DNA from 2 places in the Mycobacterium jinjuense genome. Region 2 is predicted to be linked to the other one. Evidence: predicted binding sites of a transcription regulator. Region 2 holds the regulator's gene; the other holds the start of a gene.

Region 1 (7,373 bases), 2.5 Mb from region 2:
TGGCGGTTCGTCGACGATCCGGCAGACCCCTCCGAGTCCCAGGCCATCGAACTGCTGCTGGCCCACTCCGCGGGCTACATCGAGCTGTTCTACGGACGTCCCCTCACACAGTCGTCGTGGGAACTCGTCACGGACGCGTTGGCGCGCAGTAAGTCCGGGATGCTGGTGGGCGGCGCGAAACGGCTTTACGGCATCGTCGAGGGCGGCGATCTCGCCTACGTCGAGGAGCGCGTCGACGCCGACGGCGGCCTGGTTCCCCACCTGTCGGCCCGGCTGTCGAGGTTTGTCGGCTGATGCGCGCGATCTGGCTGGCGGCGGGCCTCGCCGCGGCCACGATCCTGGCAGGCTGCGCTTCGGAACCCCCGGCCGAGCAGCCGAGCACCACATCGGATGCCCCGACCGGGCACGGGTCGCTGGCGCAGTGCCTGAGCGACCACGGTGTGCCCGCCGCGCCTGGTCCTGCGGCCGGGCCGCCGCCCGGCGTCGATTCCGAGACCTGGAATCAGGCCATAAAAGCCTGCGCGACGTTCGCGCCAGGGCCCGCGGGGTAAGCCGGCGCCGGCCTCTTCGCGGCCCGGGCGGGTCCTTCCGACCGGCCATCAGAGATGGAGCGGCCCCCGAGCCGTGTGTTCCTGGCGGACAAGACCGAGGGGCTCGGGGGCCGGGTGACTGCGGGGAATTCGCCAGCGCGCGCAGGACGCGAAGAGCCGTCAGCTCATTCCCCTGGCGCTGCTAGCTCGCAGCCACCTCACAAGTCCATAAGTCACTCAAGATGTCGGACCACCTCCTCTCCTGTGTACGCGCGAGGCTATCACCGACGCCGAAGGGCCGGTAGCGATTAACTTCGCGCCCCCGGTGCGGCGCGCCTTGCTCCGTCCGATGTCAAAGGATGGGTCGTCGGGTGGTGGCCGGGTGCGTCGGTTGAGTGCGCGTTCGTATTTGACGCGTTGGCTCGGTCGGCGGTTCCGGTTCGGGTTGGTCGGGTGGTTCGGCCGGGCCGGCGGGCGCAGGCGGCGATCAGGTCGGCCGGCATGAACGCATGTGCGGCATCATCGCGCATCCGGTGGACAACGGCCTCGGCGGCCCGCCGTTCACCGGCCGGTCACGGGTAGTCGGCGCCGCCGACGCGAACCGCGCCGATAGTTGGGTCCACAGGGACCCAAAGGCTCTTGCGCCCGGCCAGGTCGACCGTAGGGTTGGCCCTACCGGCCGGCCGACAAAGACGCCGGGGGGCGGATGAGAGGAATGGACGTGGGAGACACACTCACAGAGGGACAGAAGTTGGGGACGGGCGACTCGCTCACCTCCAAAAACGGCGCCTACACGCTGACATTGCAAAAGGACGGCAATCTGGTTCTCGAAGCGCGCGGGAAGGCGGTCTGGGCCACCGACACCAACGGCCAGAACGTGGTACGGGCTGAGGTGCAGAAGGACGGCAATTTCGTGCTGTACACCCCGGACAAGCCGGTGTGGCACAGCGACACCAAGGGCAAGAAGAACGTGCGCCTGGTGCTGCAGGACGACCGCAACCTGGTGCTGTACGCGGGCGACAGTGCGGCCTGGTCGTCGAAGACCAACACCGACGAGCCGCCGCCGGCGGCCCCGGCTCCCGAGCCCGCCCCGGCAGCCGCGCAGGAGCCGGCCCCGGCGCCCGAGCCGGTCGTCGAGCAGGCCCCGCCGCCACCATCACCGCCACCCCCGCCCGCGCCCGAACCGGCCCGGACCTACACCGTGGTGTCCGGAGACACGCTGTGGGCGATCGCGGAACGCTTCTACGGCGACGGCAACCAGTACCGGCGCATCGCCGAGGCCAGTGGGATCTCCAATCCGGACCTGATTCATCCGGGGCAGGTGGTGACCATCCCGTAGCCGCCCAACCTGAAACGGCCCCCGAGCCCTCGATTCCTGGCCCGCGGCCATCGACAGAGGCGCGGCGCCGAGGCTGGCGTGTCGAGCGCCTGACCGACGACGGCGTAAGTGGTAAGCACATCAACGCAGCTTTGCGAGAGGTGCTGACAATACTGGAATCTGGTCAGGCCGATGACTTGATCGTTGCGAAGCTCGACCGCCTGGCACGCTCAGTTGTGTACGCGTCCAACATCATCCGAGGCAGCGCAGACGCTGGTCGCTGGTTGTGCTTGATCTGAACCTTGACCTCACGACTGCGGCAAGACGCACGACACCCGCAATACATTCGCCACTTTCCGGCCGGTTCAGCGATCAGCGATCACTGACGATCGCGGCGTCGACGAGTTCGGCGAACTCGGCCGCCAGTGGGCTCGGCGGCAGTGGCCTGCCGTCGAGGGTGTGCACCCGCGCGGCGAGGGTGATGCTCGACACCAACCAAACGCCTTGTGCGGTAACCAGATCTGCGGGTCGTAGTGCGCGGTAGTCACAGTCGTAGCCCTTGTTGCGCGCCACCTCGAACAACGCCTGCTGCGTGGTGCCGCGCAGGATCGGAAACCACGGCGGCGGGGTGAACAACCCGAGATCGCCCGCGCCCGGCTCGGACTCGGCGGCGATAACCACCGTCGAGCGCGGTCCCTCGAGGATCAAACCGTCGGAGCCGACGAAGATCACGTCCCCCGCGCCGTGCCGCTCTGCATGCCGCAGCGCGGCCATGTTCACCGCGTAGGACAGGGTCTTGGCGCCGGCCAGCAGCCACGGCATCTCGGCGGTGCCCTCGGCCGGCAGCCCGCGCGCCAGCGTCAGCGCGGCAAGCCCGTTGCGCCGCACGTCGGTGACCCGCGCCGGCAACGCGCCGATCGTGGCGTACGCCGTCGGGGACGAGCCGCCTTCGCGGCCGCGGCTGTACACCAACCGCAGCACCCCCTCGTCGCTGGTGCCGGCGGTCCACTGCGCCACCGCCGCAGCCACCGCGGCCCGCCATCGTGGCAGGTCGGGGGCCGCAAGATCGACCATCCGGGCCGACTGGCTGAGGCGGGACAGATGGGCCTCGAGTAGGCACGGCCGACCACCGCGGACCAACATCGTCTCGAAGACACCATCGCCGCGCACCGCCGCGAGGTCGTCGGCGTGCAGCAGTGGCACCGACGGATCGTGCAGTCGCCCATCGAGCGTCACCACGACCCCGGGTTCGCCAGCCATGGGCCCAAAGCGTAGCCCCGGACCTCGGCGCACCGAACGTAGAGTTGACGTGTGACATTCTCTGGACGAGCCGCCCCTGCTCCCGACGCCGGACCCGACGCCGGCGCCGTCTGGCATTACGGCGATCCGCTGGGCGAGCAACGCGCTATGGCGGACGCTGCCGTCGTCGTGGACCGCTCGCACCGGCCCGTGCTCACCCTCACGGGCGACGACCGCAAAACGTGGCTGCACAGCCTCACGACACAGCATGTCAGCGACCTACCCGACGGCGCGGTCACCGAGAATCTGAGCCTCGACGGTCAAGGGCGTGTGGAAGATCACTGGGTGCAGACCGAGCTGGGCGGGGTCACCTATCTGGACACCGAATCCGCGCGCGGGGAGGCACTGCTGAGCTATCTGCGCAAGATGGTGTTCTGGTCCGATGTCACCGTGGAGCCGGCCGACCTGGCGGTGCTGTCCCTGCTCGGACCGCGGTTGGCCGACGCCACCGTGCTCGAGGCGCTCGGCGTCGGTTCGCTGCCGGCCGAACGCACGGCCGTCGCGCTCCCCGACGGCGGTTTCCTGCGCCGCCTCAAAACCACCGAACTCGACCTCGTCGTCCCCCGCGACCAGGTCGAACGGTGGCGGCAGCGGCTCGGCGATGCCGGGGTCCGGCCCGCCGGGGTGTGGGCCTACGAGGCGCATCGGGTGGCCGCCCTGCGGCCCAGGCTGGGCGTGGACACCGACGAGCGGACGATCCCGCACGAGGTCGGCTGGATCGGCCCCGCCGTGCACCTGGACAAGGGCTGCTACCGGGGACAGGAGACGGTCGCGCGGGTGCACAACCTCGGTAAACCGCCGCGGATGCTGGTTCTGCTGCATCTCGACGGTTCGACGGACCGGCCCGCCACCGGTGATCCGGTGCTTGCCGGCGGCCGCGCGGTCGGCCGCCTCGGCACCGTGATCGACCACGTCGACGAAGGCCTGGTCGCACTGGCGCTGCTCAAGCGCGGGCTGCCCGCGGACACCGAACTGACCGTCGCAGGGGTGCCCGCCGTCATCGACGCGGACTCGATGCCGGCGCCCGACGTCGCAGGTGCGGGCCGGCGCGCGGTCGAACGGCTGCGGGGCGGAACCCGCTGAGTGCCGAGGGCTGGCAGCGCGGCGCAGCCAGGCACGGTAAAGTGTTGGCAGGACGATAAAAGACAGATCAGATCGGAGCCGCCTGCAAATCGGGCCGCTCCGTTATTGCGCGAGGGGGTCCCCCCATGGGCCGCGGCCGGGCAAAGGCAAAGCAGACCAAGGTCGCTCGTGAGCTCAAATACAGCTCACCACAGACCGATTTCGAGCGGCTTCAGCGCGAGCTGTCGGGCGCTTCCGATGACGACCTGGCCGACACCGATCCGGCGGCCGACGACTGGGTCGACGACGACTGGCGCCGCTGACCTTTAAAAGCGGGGGTGCTGACCCACGAGTTTGGCTCGGGGGCCGTCCTTGCCCCCCTTCTTGACGGTGCCCAGCGTCCAGCAATTCAGGTGCCTGGCGGTCAGAATCGCCAGTGCGCGGTCGGTGTCCTCGGGTGCGACGACGGCGACCATGCCGACGCCCATGTTGAAGGTCCTCTCCATCTCGACCCGCTCGACCCGTCCGCGTTGTGCGATCATCGCGAACACCGGTGCCGGAGTCCAGGTGCCGCGGTCGATCTCGGCGACCAGGCCGTGCGGGACCACACGCGCGAGGTTGCCGGCCAATCCGCCCCCGGTGACGTGGCAGAAAGTGCGGACCTGTGTCTCCGCCGCCAGCGCCAAGCAGTCCTTGGCGTAGATACGGGTCGGCTCCAGCAATTCTTCGCCGAGGCTGCGGCCGAATTCCTCGACGTGGCCGGCCAGGTTCATCCGATCGATTTCCAGCAATACCTTGCGGGCCAGCGAGTAGCCGTTGGAGTGCAGCCCCGTCGAGGCCATCGCGATCAGCACGTCGCCGGGCTTGACCCGGTCCGGGCCGAGCACGTCGTCGGCCTCGACCACGCCCACCCCGGTGGCCGAGATGTCGTAGTGGTCGGGTGCCATCAAACCGGGGTGCTCGGCCGTCTCGCCGCCGAGCAGCGCACACCCGGCCTGCAGGCATCCGCTGGCGATTCCGCCCACCAGCTCCCCGATCCGCTCGGGCACCGTGCGGCCGACGGCGATGTAGTCCTGCAGGAACAGCGGTTCGGCGCCACACACCACCAGGTCGTCGACGACCATCGCGACCAGGTCGATTCCCACCGTGTCGTGCTTGTCCATGGCCTGGGCGACCGCCAACTTGGTGCCGACACCGTCGGTGGACGACGCCAGCACGGGTTCGCGGTAGCCACCGCGTAGTGCAAACAGCCCGGCAAAGCCACCGATACCGCCGCGCACCTCGGGCCTGGTCGCTTTCGCCGCGAGCGGTTTGAGGAGTTCGACGGCGCGGTCACCGGCTTCGATGTCGACCCCGGCCGACGCGTAGGAGATGCCAGCAGGTTCGGCGCGTTCGGTCATCGCGCTAAAGGCTACCGGTGTTGGCCGCGCTGCGGTAACCGCCTCGGCCGCCGTTTCCAGACCGCAATGTCCGGCGTTTTGCGCCACGGTGCGACAATGTGGGTGCTCTACATCAACCCGGCGGGCACGCCGCTGGCGGTCGAGGCGCCCGATCCGGGTTGTGCGTTTGCCTGAGCCGGAAACCGGTCATCCCGCTCCGGTGGCTGACCCGACTCGCTGCCTGGTAACCGGTGCGACCGGTTACATCGGCGGCCGGCTGATCCCTCAACTGCTTGGGCGTGGTCACGCGGTGCGGGCGCTGGCGCGCACACCCGACAAGCTGTCCGGCGTCGAATGGCGCGACCGCGTCGAGGTGGCCAAGGGTGACCTCGACGATGCGGCTTCGCTGCGCAGCGCCTTCGGGAGCATCGACGTCGTCTATTACCTCGTGCACTCGATGGGCAGCGAGCGTGACTTCGTCGAGGCCGAAGCGCGGGCGGCACGCAACGTCGTCGACGCCGCGCGTCAGGCGGGAGTCAAGCGCCTCGTGTATCTCGGGGGCCTGCACCCCGCGGCGGCCGAGCTGTCCCCGCATCTGCGGTCGCGGGCCGCGGTCGGCGACATCCTGATCGACTCCGGTATCGAGACGGTGGTGCTGCAGGCCGGCATCGTCATCGGTGCGGGGTCGGCCTCTTTCGAGATGATTCGCCACCTGACGAACCGGCTGCCGGCGATGACCACGCCGAAGTGGGTGCACAACAAGATTGCGCCCATCGCGATTGACGACGTGCTGCACTACCTGACTGAGGCCGCGGCGGCGCCGGTACCGACGTCACGCACCTGGGATGTCGGCGGGCCGGACGTACTCGAGTACGGCGAGGCGATGCAGATCTTCGCACAGGTGGCCGGACTGCGACGCCGGATCATCGTCGTATTGCCTTGGCTCACACCGACGATCGCGAGCTGGTGGATCGGGCTGGTGACCCCGATGCCGGCCGGTCTCGCGCGGCCCCTGATCGAGTCGCTGGAATGCGACGCGGTGATGGGCGATCACGACATCGACGAAGTCATCCCGTCGCCGGCGGGCGGCCTGACCAACTACCGGGAGGCGGTGGCGAAGGCCTTGCAGCGCGGCCCGTTACCGACCGATCCGCACTGGGCGCACGTCGGACGGTAGTTACGGCCTGCGCAGCGCCGAGACGTTGTCGTTGTCGGACTGCAGCGGGATACCGGTCTTCGCGGCCGTCGCGAGCATGTGCTCGATGACGTTCTTGCCCAACGCCGATTCACCGGGCAACTCGATCGGATAGTTGCCGTCGAAACACGCGCTGCACAACCGTGAAGCGGGCTGCTCGGTGGCCGCGATCATGCCCTGCTTCGAGATGTAACCGAGGGTGTCGGCGCCGATGGCGTGGCGTACCGCCTCGAGCATCTCGTCCTCGTCGTCGACCGCGTTGGCGATGAGTTCGGCGGGTGTCGCGAAATCGATGCCATAGAAGCAGGGCCACTTCACCGGCGGGGACGCGATGCGGACGTGCACCTCGACCGCGCCGGCCTCTCGCAGCATCCGGACCAGGGCGCGCTGGGTGTTACCGCGCACGATCGAGTCGTCGACGACTATCAGCCGCTTTCCGCGGATCACTTCCTTGAGCGGGTTGAGCTTGAGCCGGATACCGAGCTGGCGAATGGTCTGCGACGGCTGGATGAACGTGCGCCCCACGTAGGCGTTCTTCATCAGTCCCTGGCCGTAGGGGATTCCGGACTCCTGTGCGTATCCCACCGCGG
Region 2 (7,373 bases):
TCCTTCTGCGCGGCGTTACGCTGCGCGTCAGCCTTGTCCTGCTGCGCCTGACCCTCGCGATACAGGTCGTCTCGACCCGCGACGGCGCCGAGCACCTCCTTGGCCTTACCCTTCACTCCCTCGACGACGCCCTTGACGGCTTCCTCGGGTCCACTGTTGTTCTTGTCGGACACTGCGCCTTCCTCCTTGCCGATCGTTTCTCGTGGCCCTCCAATACCCGATGCGCCGGTTCGTCAATCGGATAAACCGGACTCGGTGAGTCAGCTCACAGCGGTGAAACCGCACAGCCGTGGCTCAGTCGACCGCAAACACCGCGGGAGCGGACGCCGACATCACGCGTTGCGCCAGTTGCGCCTTCAGATGATCGAGGCGGGCTTCTTGGGGAGCCGTCCGGTCCTTGGTACGGGCCAGGTCGATGAACTCGTCGGTGACGAATCCTTCGCGCAGCAGCAACGTCACGCCGCGATCCGCAATGCCCACGACGAACACGAAATCTTCGAGCAGGCGACCTCTGTCGCCTCGCACCAGTGAACGGTCCACGGTGTAGCGGTCGTCCGACACCGCGCGGCTGACCGCCTCGAAACCGTCCCGGCCGCCGGGGCCGCGAAACGCGGTGCGCACGGTGATCGATCGGCGATCGGGTGGCTCGTCAGGGGAGAGCATCGCGAAGGCGCGTTGCATCACTTTGAACGCCATGGCCACTCCGGCCGGGGAGTGACCGCCGTGGTACCGGTTCATGTCGTCGAACGTGAAGGTGAGCGGTTGGCGCCGCTCGCGAACTTCGAGGATTTCACTCATCACGATTCGGTCGGCGGTAAAGCCGATATACGCCAGAGCAATACACGAACCGACACCTCCTGCCCGCGGCGTAACTCATCTGCGGCCAATTCGTCGACGCGCAGCGGCTCAGCGCAGCGATGTCGCCGTTCGTCAGGTCGGCGGTGAAAACATCCCAGTGGGTCAGGCTCACCCGGGAAAACATGGCTTCGAGTTTAGGCGCGGAACGACGTGGGCTCGTGGCGACCAACACACCGGTTGAACCTCGTCGCCGAGTGGGCGGGACGCAAAGATCGCAGTCAGCCGCAAAGCGGATGTGTGCCATGCCTGCTGGCTACCGATATTCCGGCGGATATCCGGTGGCCTAAGCCATTCTCGGTGTTCGTGTGCAAACTGTTTTTTGGCACCATTCCGCCGCGGTCGAGAGGAAAACTTCGGCCTTGGGCCGCGGGTCGGACTGCACTAATCCGCGCGGCACGCGGGGTTATCCACAGCGAATGAGGGATTGGCAGGTATTTTCTTCGCAAGATCGGCGTGTTCGTTGGTAGTTGACGTCTGCTGACAGATGACGGGCACGAAATCTTCGAGCGAAATTTCGTGCCGACCCGGGAGGACGAATGATCGGGCAGAACAGCCGGAGGACCACGGTGTGGGGCCGAGTGGCGATCGGTCTGCTCATGGGCGCCGTAACTCTACTGCTGGCACCGGTGGCGGGCGCCTCGCCGGAATCCGACGCCGCGAATACCGCGATCACAGCGGCATGGGAGGCCAGCGGCGGTGACGGCGGCCCCCTGGGTCCCAAACAGGGCGAGGTATACCCGGTGGGCGAGGGGTTTGCGCAGGACTACGCCGGCGGCAAGGTGTTCTTCACCCCTGACACCGGCGCTCACTTCATGCGGGGCGCGATCCTGGAGAAGTACGAATCACTCGGCGGGCCCGCCGACAGTGATTTGGGGTTCCCGACCATGGACGACGGTCCGGGCCGGGCCCCGGGCAGCTTCAACGTCACGTTCAGCGCCAGCGACAAGCCGGTGATCTTCTGGACATCGGACACCGGCGCGCGGGTGGTGCGCGGGCCGATCAATGCCGCGTGGGACAAGTTGGGTGGATCGTCGGGGACACTCGGAGTGCCCGCGGAGGACGAAAGCTACCGCGGTGACCTGATCACCCAGAAGTTCACCGGCGGTGAGATCACCTACAACACTCGCGACAAGAATTTCACCACCGTGCCGCCGGACCTTGCCGGGCAGTTGACGGATCTGGAGGTGCCAGGCGATCCGGTCTCCGCGATCAACGCGGCCCGCCGCGCGGCCGGAGGGCCGCTGGGACCGCTCGGCGCCGCAGAGGGACCGCCCTATCCGATAGGCAAGGACGGCCTTGGGCAGAACTTCGCCGGCGGCAAGATCTTCTACAGCCCGTCGACAGGCGCGCGAGTCGTGACGGGTCAGGTACTCGCGAAGTATGAAAGCCTCGGCGGGCCCGAGGGGGATCTCGGATTTCCGATTTCCAGCGAAACCGACGGCGGTCTGCCCACCGCAAGCCGCATGTCGAGGTTCGCCGCCGAAGACAAGCCCGTGATCTTCTGGACGCCGGACCACGGCGCGGTACTGATGCGCGGCGCGATGAGCGCAGCCTGGGACAAGCTGGACGGCGCCGAGGGCACACTCGGCGCACCGATGGCCGACCAGACCGAGAAGGACAACGTCATCACGCAGCGGTTCACCGGCGGCGTGGTGTCCTGGGACCAGTCGACGGGCGAGTTCTCTACGGAGCCACCGAATCTGGCGGGCGAGTTGGCCGGCCTCGAGGTGCCCGCTCGGCAGGGGTCCGAAACGCCGAACGCCTCCGGGGCCTCGGACTCAGGCGGCGACCGGAACTGGCTTATGTTCAGTTGGTGGTGGCTGCTCGCGATCGTGCCGGTGCTCCTGCTCGTCGGCCTGGTGGTGTTCGCCGGCATGCGAAATCGCCGCGGCGGCGACGTCGATCGTCCCGAGGCCGTGGAGGACCGCTACGACGACAGGTACGACGGCGAACAGCCCTACAGCACAGTGGGTGCGGACGAGCAGTCGTCGAGCGGCGGCGACGAGTCAGCGGCGATGTTCGGTGACCGCTATGCCAGTGAGGGTCTGGGCGCGCTTGCGCCGCTTGGCAGTGCCGGGGACACGTCGCCGGCCAATCCATGGGAGGCGCCGACCGGTACCGACGCCGCGGGAGACGCGGGCGAACTCGGCGAGGCCGAGGAGAATCCCGACGACGTCGACACCGCGCCGACGCGAATACCGACCGTCGAAGAGCGGGGGGTCGAGGACGGCGACGCCGATGAGCGGGAAACACCTGTCGAACCCGTCGAATCGATCGAACCCGAGTCCGAAGCCGAACCCGCTCAATGGGATCCGCTGACCGACACGGGACGTCACGCGAAGATCGTCGTCGACGAACCGGAAGTGCCGAGCCCGGCTTTCCGCCTACCGGTCGATGACTCCGGGCAGCCGCCGGAGGGATATCCGATCAAGGCCGATACCCAAACCGGCCGGTACTGGCTGCCCTACACCGCCGGCTATGACGAGGTACGCGCCGAAATATGGTTCTCCAGCGAAGAATTCGCGCGTACGAACGGTTTCGTCCGAGCCGACTAGATCTTCCGGATGACGGTGACGACCTTGCCGAGCACTGCGGCGTCGTTCCCCGGGATCGGGTCGAAGGCTGGGTTGTGGGGCATCAACCACACCTGACCGCGGGTGCGTTTGAACGTCTTCACCGTGGCCTCACCATCGATCATCGCGGCCACGATATCGCCGTTGTCGGCGACGTTCTGCTGACGCACGACCACCCAGTCGCCGTCGCAGATCGCCGCGTCGACCATCGAGTCACCGACCACTTTGAGCAGGAAAAGCGAGCCCTCGCCGACCAGTTCGCGCGGTAGCGGGAAGACGTCCTCGACGGCCTCCTCGGCGAGGATCGGTCCGCCGGCGGCGATCCGGCCGAGCACCGGCACGAACGTCGGCTCCGGAAGCGCGTCGGAGCCGGCGACATCGGTGGTGACGATCGGGCTCACAGCCTCGTCGGCGCCACGCACGTCGACCGCGCGCGGGCGGTTGGGGTCACGCCGTAGGTAACCCTTGCGCTCCAGGGTGCGCAACTGGTGGGCCACCGAGGAGGTGGACGTCAGCCCGACCGCGTCGCCGATCTCCCTGATGCTCGGGGGATAGCCGCGAGTGGTGACCGATGAGCGGATCACGTCGAGAATGGTGCGCTGGCGTTCGGTTAGACCAGGGTCGAGCGTTCGGCCCCCGCCCGTGCCGTCCGGTGTATCGCTGCTGGAGTCCATGCCGCCGAATGTAGCCCGCGGCACAGGATTAATCAAACATGTGTTCGAGGCGTGTCGGGAGCGCCATCGCCGGGGAATGCGCCCGAATTTCTTGTCGGTGCCCTGTCCTATCGTTTGGCCACAGTTCGATCACATGTTCTATCGTTCGAACATGTGAGCGAGTATGTTCGAACACAAGAGCGAAAACCAACGGACCGGAAGGCAGGAAGATGACGATCCTCGACTCCCAGGAAGTTCAGGCCCCGCGCGTGCTCAGGCCCGGCATCAGGCCTGCTGGTGCCCGTCGGCGCCCCTTGTCCACCCGACCGGGCGGGGCGCCGGTTCGGTATCGGGGCACCGGCGTACTGATGTCGCGCGCCTCGCACCGGCGGCGGCCGATCACACCGGGTGCCACCGTGCTCCTTGCGTTGGTGGCGGCAGCGATCACGGTGTGGCTGGGCCTGGTGGCCCAGTTCGGCGGCGTGGTCGGCACCACCCCGGCCGCCGTTCCGGACCGGCTCGCGGTGATCCAGGTTCAAACCGGCGAGAGCCTGCACCAGGTGGCCCAGCGGGTGGCGCCCGGCGCCCCTGTGGGCCAGGTGGCGGACCGGATTCGCGAACTCAACCAACTCGACTCGGTTGCGCTGGACGCCGGGCAGACGCTCATAGCGCCGGTCGGCTGACATCCGTTGGTTGGGCCGTAAAGAGCTTGGTGCGCACGTGTTCACCGACAGATCGTTCTGGTATGTGCCGATGAGGCCGGTGCTGGGCTTTCGCAACGCGCCGCAGGTACGCTCAGAGAGGTTCGAGTTGGTCGTTTGTTGGCGCGGCGAAGGAGCGGTGATGCACTGTCCTTTCTGTCGTCATCCCGACTCGCGAGTGGTCGACTCCCGGGAGACCGACGAGGGTCAGGCGATCCGGCGGCGGCGCTCGTGCCCGGAATGTGGACGCCGGTTCACCACGGTGGAGACGGCTGTGCTGGCCGTAGTGAAACGCAGCGGTGTCACCGAGCCGTTCAGCCGGGAGAAGGTCATCAAGGGTGTGCGCCGGGCGTGTCAGGGCAGGCAGGTCGACGATGATGCGCTGAACCTGCTTGCCCAGCAGGTCGAGGACACCGTGCGGGCCACCGGTTCGCCCGAGGTGCCTAGCAACGAAGTAGGGCTGGCCATCCTGGGCCCGCTACGTGATCTCGACGAAGTGGCATATCTTCGCTTCGCCTCGGTATATCGCGGGTTCAGTTCGGCCGAGGACTTCGAGCGTGAGATCGAGGCGCTCCGAGCGCATCGCGATTCGCCGCAGCCGACCGCCAGTTGATTCGCCGCAAAGCCTCCCTCAGTCGATCTGTTTGACGCCGTCGTTGACGACGCGGCCGGCGATGCGCACCCAGCCCTCGGGAGTCCACTCCGTGTGGATGTACGAACCCTTGCCCTGCACGATCGTCAGGTCGCGGCTCAGGTAGTCGGTGATTCGCACAGCGGCGGCGCCCGTGGCCTCGTCCTCGGGCACCCCCAAATCGGACGCGAACATCCGCGACCGCAGCAGCCCCTGCTCCCGGTCGGCCCACGTCCACAGGTAGTGGTTGATGTCGTCCGGGTAGTCGGACGGGTCGAGCGCGAGAAGCTCATCGATGGAGGCGACGTCGTGGATGGCGAACTCCGGCGCCCACTCCGCACGCGCCTGCACCGAGGTCAGCTCGTCGGTGTAGACGACCTGCACGATGCCGGCGGGAACACGCAGTGTGTGAACGGGAGTGCCTTGTTCGCGAAGCCACCAGGCCGCACCGACGGTGGGGTGGCCCGCGAAGATCAGTTCGACCGCCGGCGTGTAGATGCGGGCGTGCGCGGTACTAGTGCCGGGCGCTGGTAGATCGACGAATATGGTTTCGCTGTAACCCAATTGGCTGGCTACCCGCTGGCGATCGTCCGGGTCGACGGTGCTGGCGTCGACGACGCCGAGTGGATTTCCGTAGTTGCTGTCCGGGTCGGTGAAGACACGCAGCACCGTCACATCGATAGCCATGGGCCGATGCTACTTCGTATCCTCTTGTCGTCGAACGGCACGCGGTCGGCGCTACGTTCAGGTCGCACTGCGCTCGTCGGCGCCCAGCGCCTCGAGCACCGCGGCCATGGTGTCGAGGGAGCCACAGATCGTGCCCTCGTTGGTGCCAGCCCGCAGCAGTTCCCGCAGATACTCCTGGTCGTGGACCGCTGGTTCGGTGCCGTCGATGAACTTCTCCACGACCTCGACGAAGCGGTCCGGGTCGTCGTGAAACGGGAAATGACCGGAGTCATCGAAGATTTCCAGCTGTGACCCTGGCATCGCGGCGTGGGCCATCCAGCCGTGGCTGACCGGGATCACGGCGTCGCAACTACCCCAGATCAGTTGCACCGGAACCGATTGCGTCAGGTAGCAGCGGTCCAGCATGGTCACCACCTGCCCGCGCCAGTCCACGACGGCACGCAGTGTGCGGGCGAATGCCGAGGATGCGGTCGGTTCGGGAAGGTCATTGAGGATGCGCAGAACCTGTGGCAGGTCGCGGCCGAGGCCGGTGGACCCGAAGATCCCACCGGCGAGGCGGCCCACCATCTGCAGAGTCGGCAGCACGAACGGCAGGCGCAACAGCGCCAGCGCTTCACTGCCCATCGGCAGCGAGGCGAACCGCAGCGCGACGTTGACGTCCTTGGTGACCCCGCCCGCACCGACCAGAATGAGCCGGTCGACCAACTGCGGGAACTGGTAGGCGAACTGCATGGCCACGCCGCCGCCGAGGGAATGGCCGACCACGGTGACCCGCTCGGTGTCGAGCACGCTCAGCAGATCTCGCATCCCGTTGGCGTAAGCGGCGACCGAGTAATCGGCGCGTGGTTTGTCGGACTTGCCATGGCCCAGGAGATCCGGCGCGATGACCGTGAACCGCTGCGCGAGCTTCGATTGCACGGTGTCCCAGGTGGTGGAGTTGTCCCCGATGCCGTGGATCAACAGGATCGCGGGACCGGAACCCGCCACCCGGTACGCGCGGCGATAGCCGTGGATGGTGCGAAACTGCAGGCTGGGCGTCAGGTCCCGGACCGAGCGGAGGTTCGGCTTTCGCGCGGACATTGCGTCAACTTAGCGGGCCTTCGGGAAGCTCGCTCGCTGTGGCCCCCCCCCGCTCATCGCGGTGACGGGCGCTATCCGGTGTCGTCGCCGTCCTGAAAGCGATCCTTGGACTTCTTCTCGGCCTGCTGGGCGAGGAACCGCTCGAACTCGGCGCCGAGTTCTTCGCCGCTGGGCAGGTCTTCGTCACTGG

The links. Region 2 encodes LexA, which represses DNA repair genes until DNA is damaged. Its sites were predicted from a motif close to CGAACANNTGTTCG; they were not measured.
Region 1: the regulator LexA is predicted to act here: its motif matches at 1,033-1,046, upstream of QGN32_RS14995 (LysM peptidoglycan-binding domain-containing protein).

What each region holds. Positions count from the first base shown of each region.
Region 1 is NZ_CP142362.1:3,059,587-3,066,959, reverse strand. It holds gene QGN32_RS15005 (heme-binding beta-barrel domain-containing protein) at 1-294, shown strand, start outside; gene QGN32_RS15000 (YajG family lipoprotein) at 294-551, shown strand; gene QGN32_RS14995 (LysM peptidoglycan-binding domain-containing protein) at 1,252-1,869, shown strand; gene QGN32_RS14990 (recombinase family protein) at 1,752-2,147, shown strand; gene QGN32_RS14985 (aminodeoxychorismate lyase) at 2,221-3,108, opposite strand; gene ygfZ (CAF17-like 4Fe-4S cluster assembly/insertion protein YgfZ) at 3,160-4,230, shown strand; gene QGN32_RS14975 (DUF3073 domain-containing protein) at 4,356-4,532, shown strand; gene purM (phosphoribosylformylglycinamidine cyclo-ligase) at 4,536-5,609, opposite strand; gene QGN32_RS14965 (NAD(P)H-binding protein) at 5,809-6,765, shown strand; gene purF (amidophosphoribosyltransferase) at 6,766-7,373, opposite strand, start outside.
Region 2 is NZ_CP142362.1:461,638-469,010, reverse strand. It holds gene mbp1 (microaggregate-binding protein 1) at 1-173, opposite strand, end outside; gene QGN32_RS02295 (hypothetical protein) at 295-798, opposite strand; gene QGN32_RS02290 (sunset domain-containing protein) at 1,395-3,413, shown strand; gene lexA (transcriptional repressor LexA) at 3,410-4,105, opposite strand; gene QGN32_RS02280 (LysM peptidoglycan-binding domain-containing protein) at 4,315-4,767, shown strand; gene nrdR (transcriptional regulator NrdR) at 4,928-5,398, shown strand; gene QGN32_RS02270 (PhzF family phenazine biosynthesis protein) at 5,417-6,103, opposite strand; gene QGN32_RS02265 (alpha/beta fold hydrolase) at 6,161-7,183, opposite strand; gene QGN32_RS02260 (proteasome assembly chaperone family protein) at 7,255-7,373, opposite strand, start outside.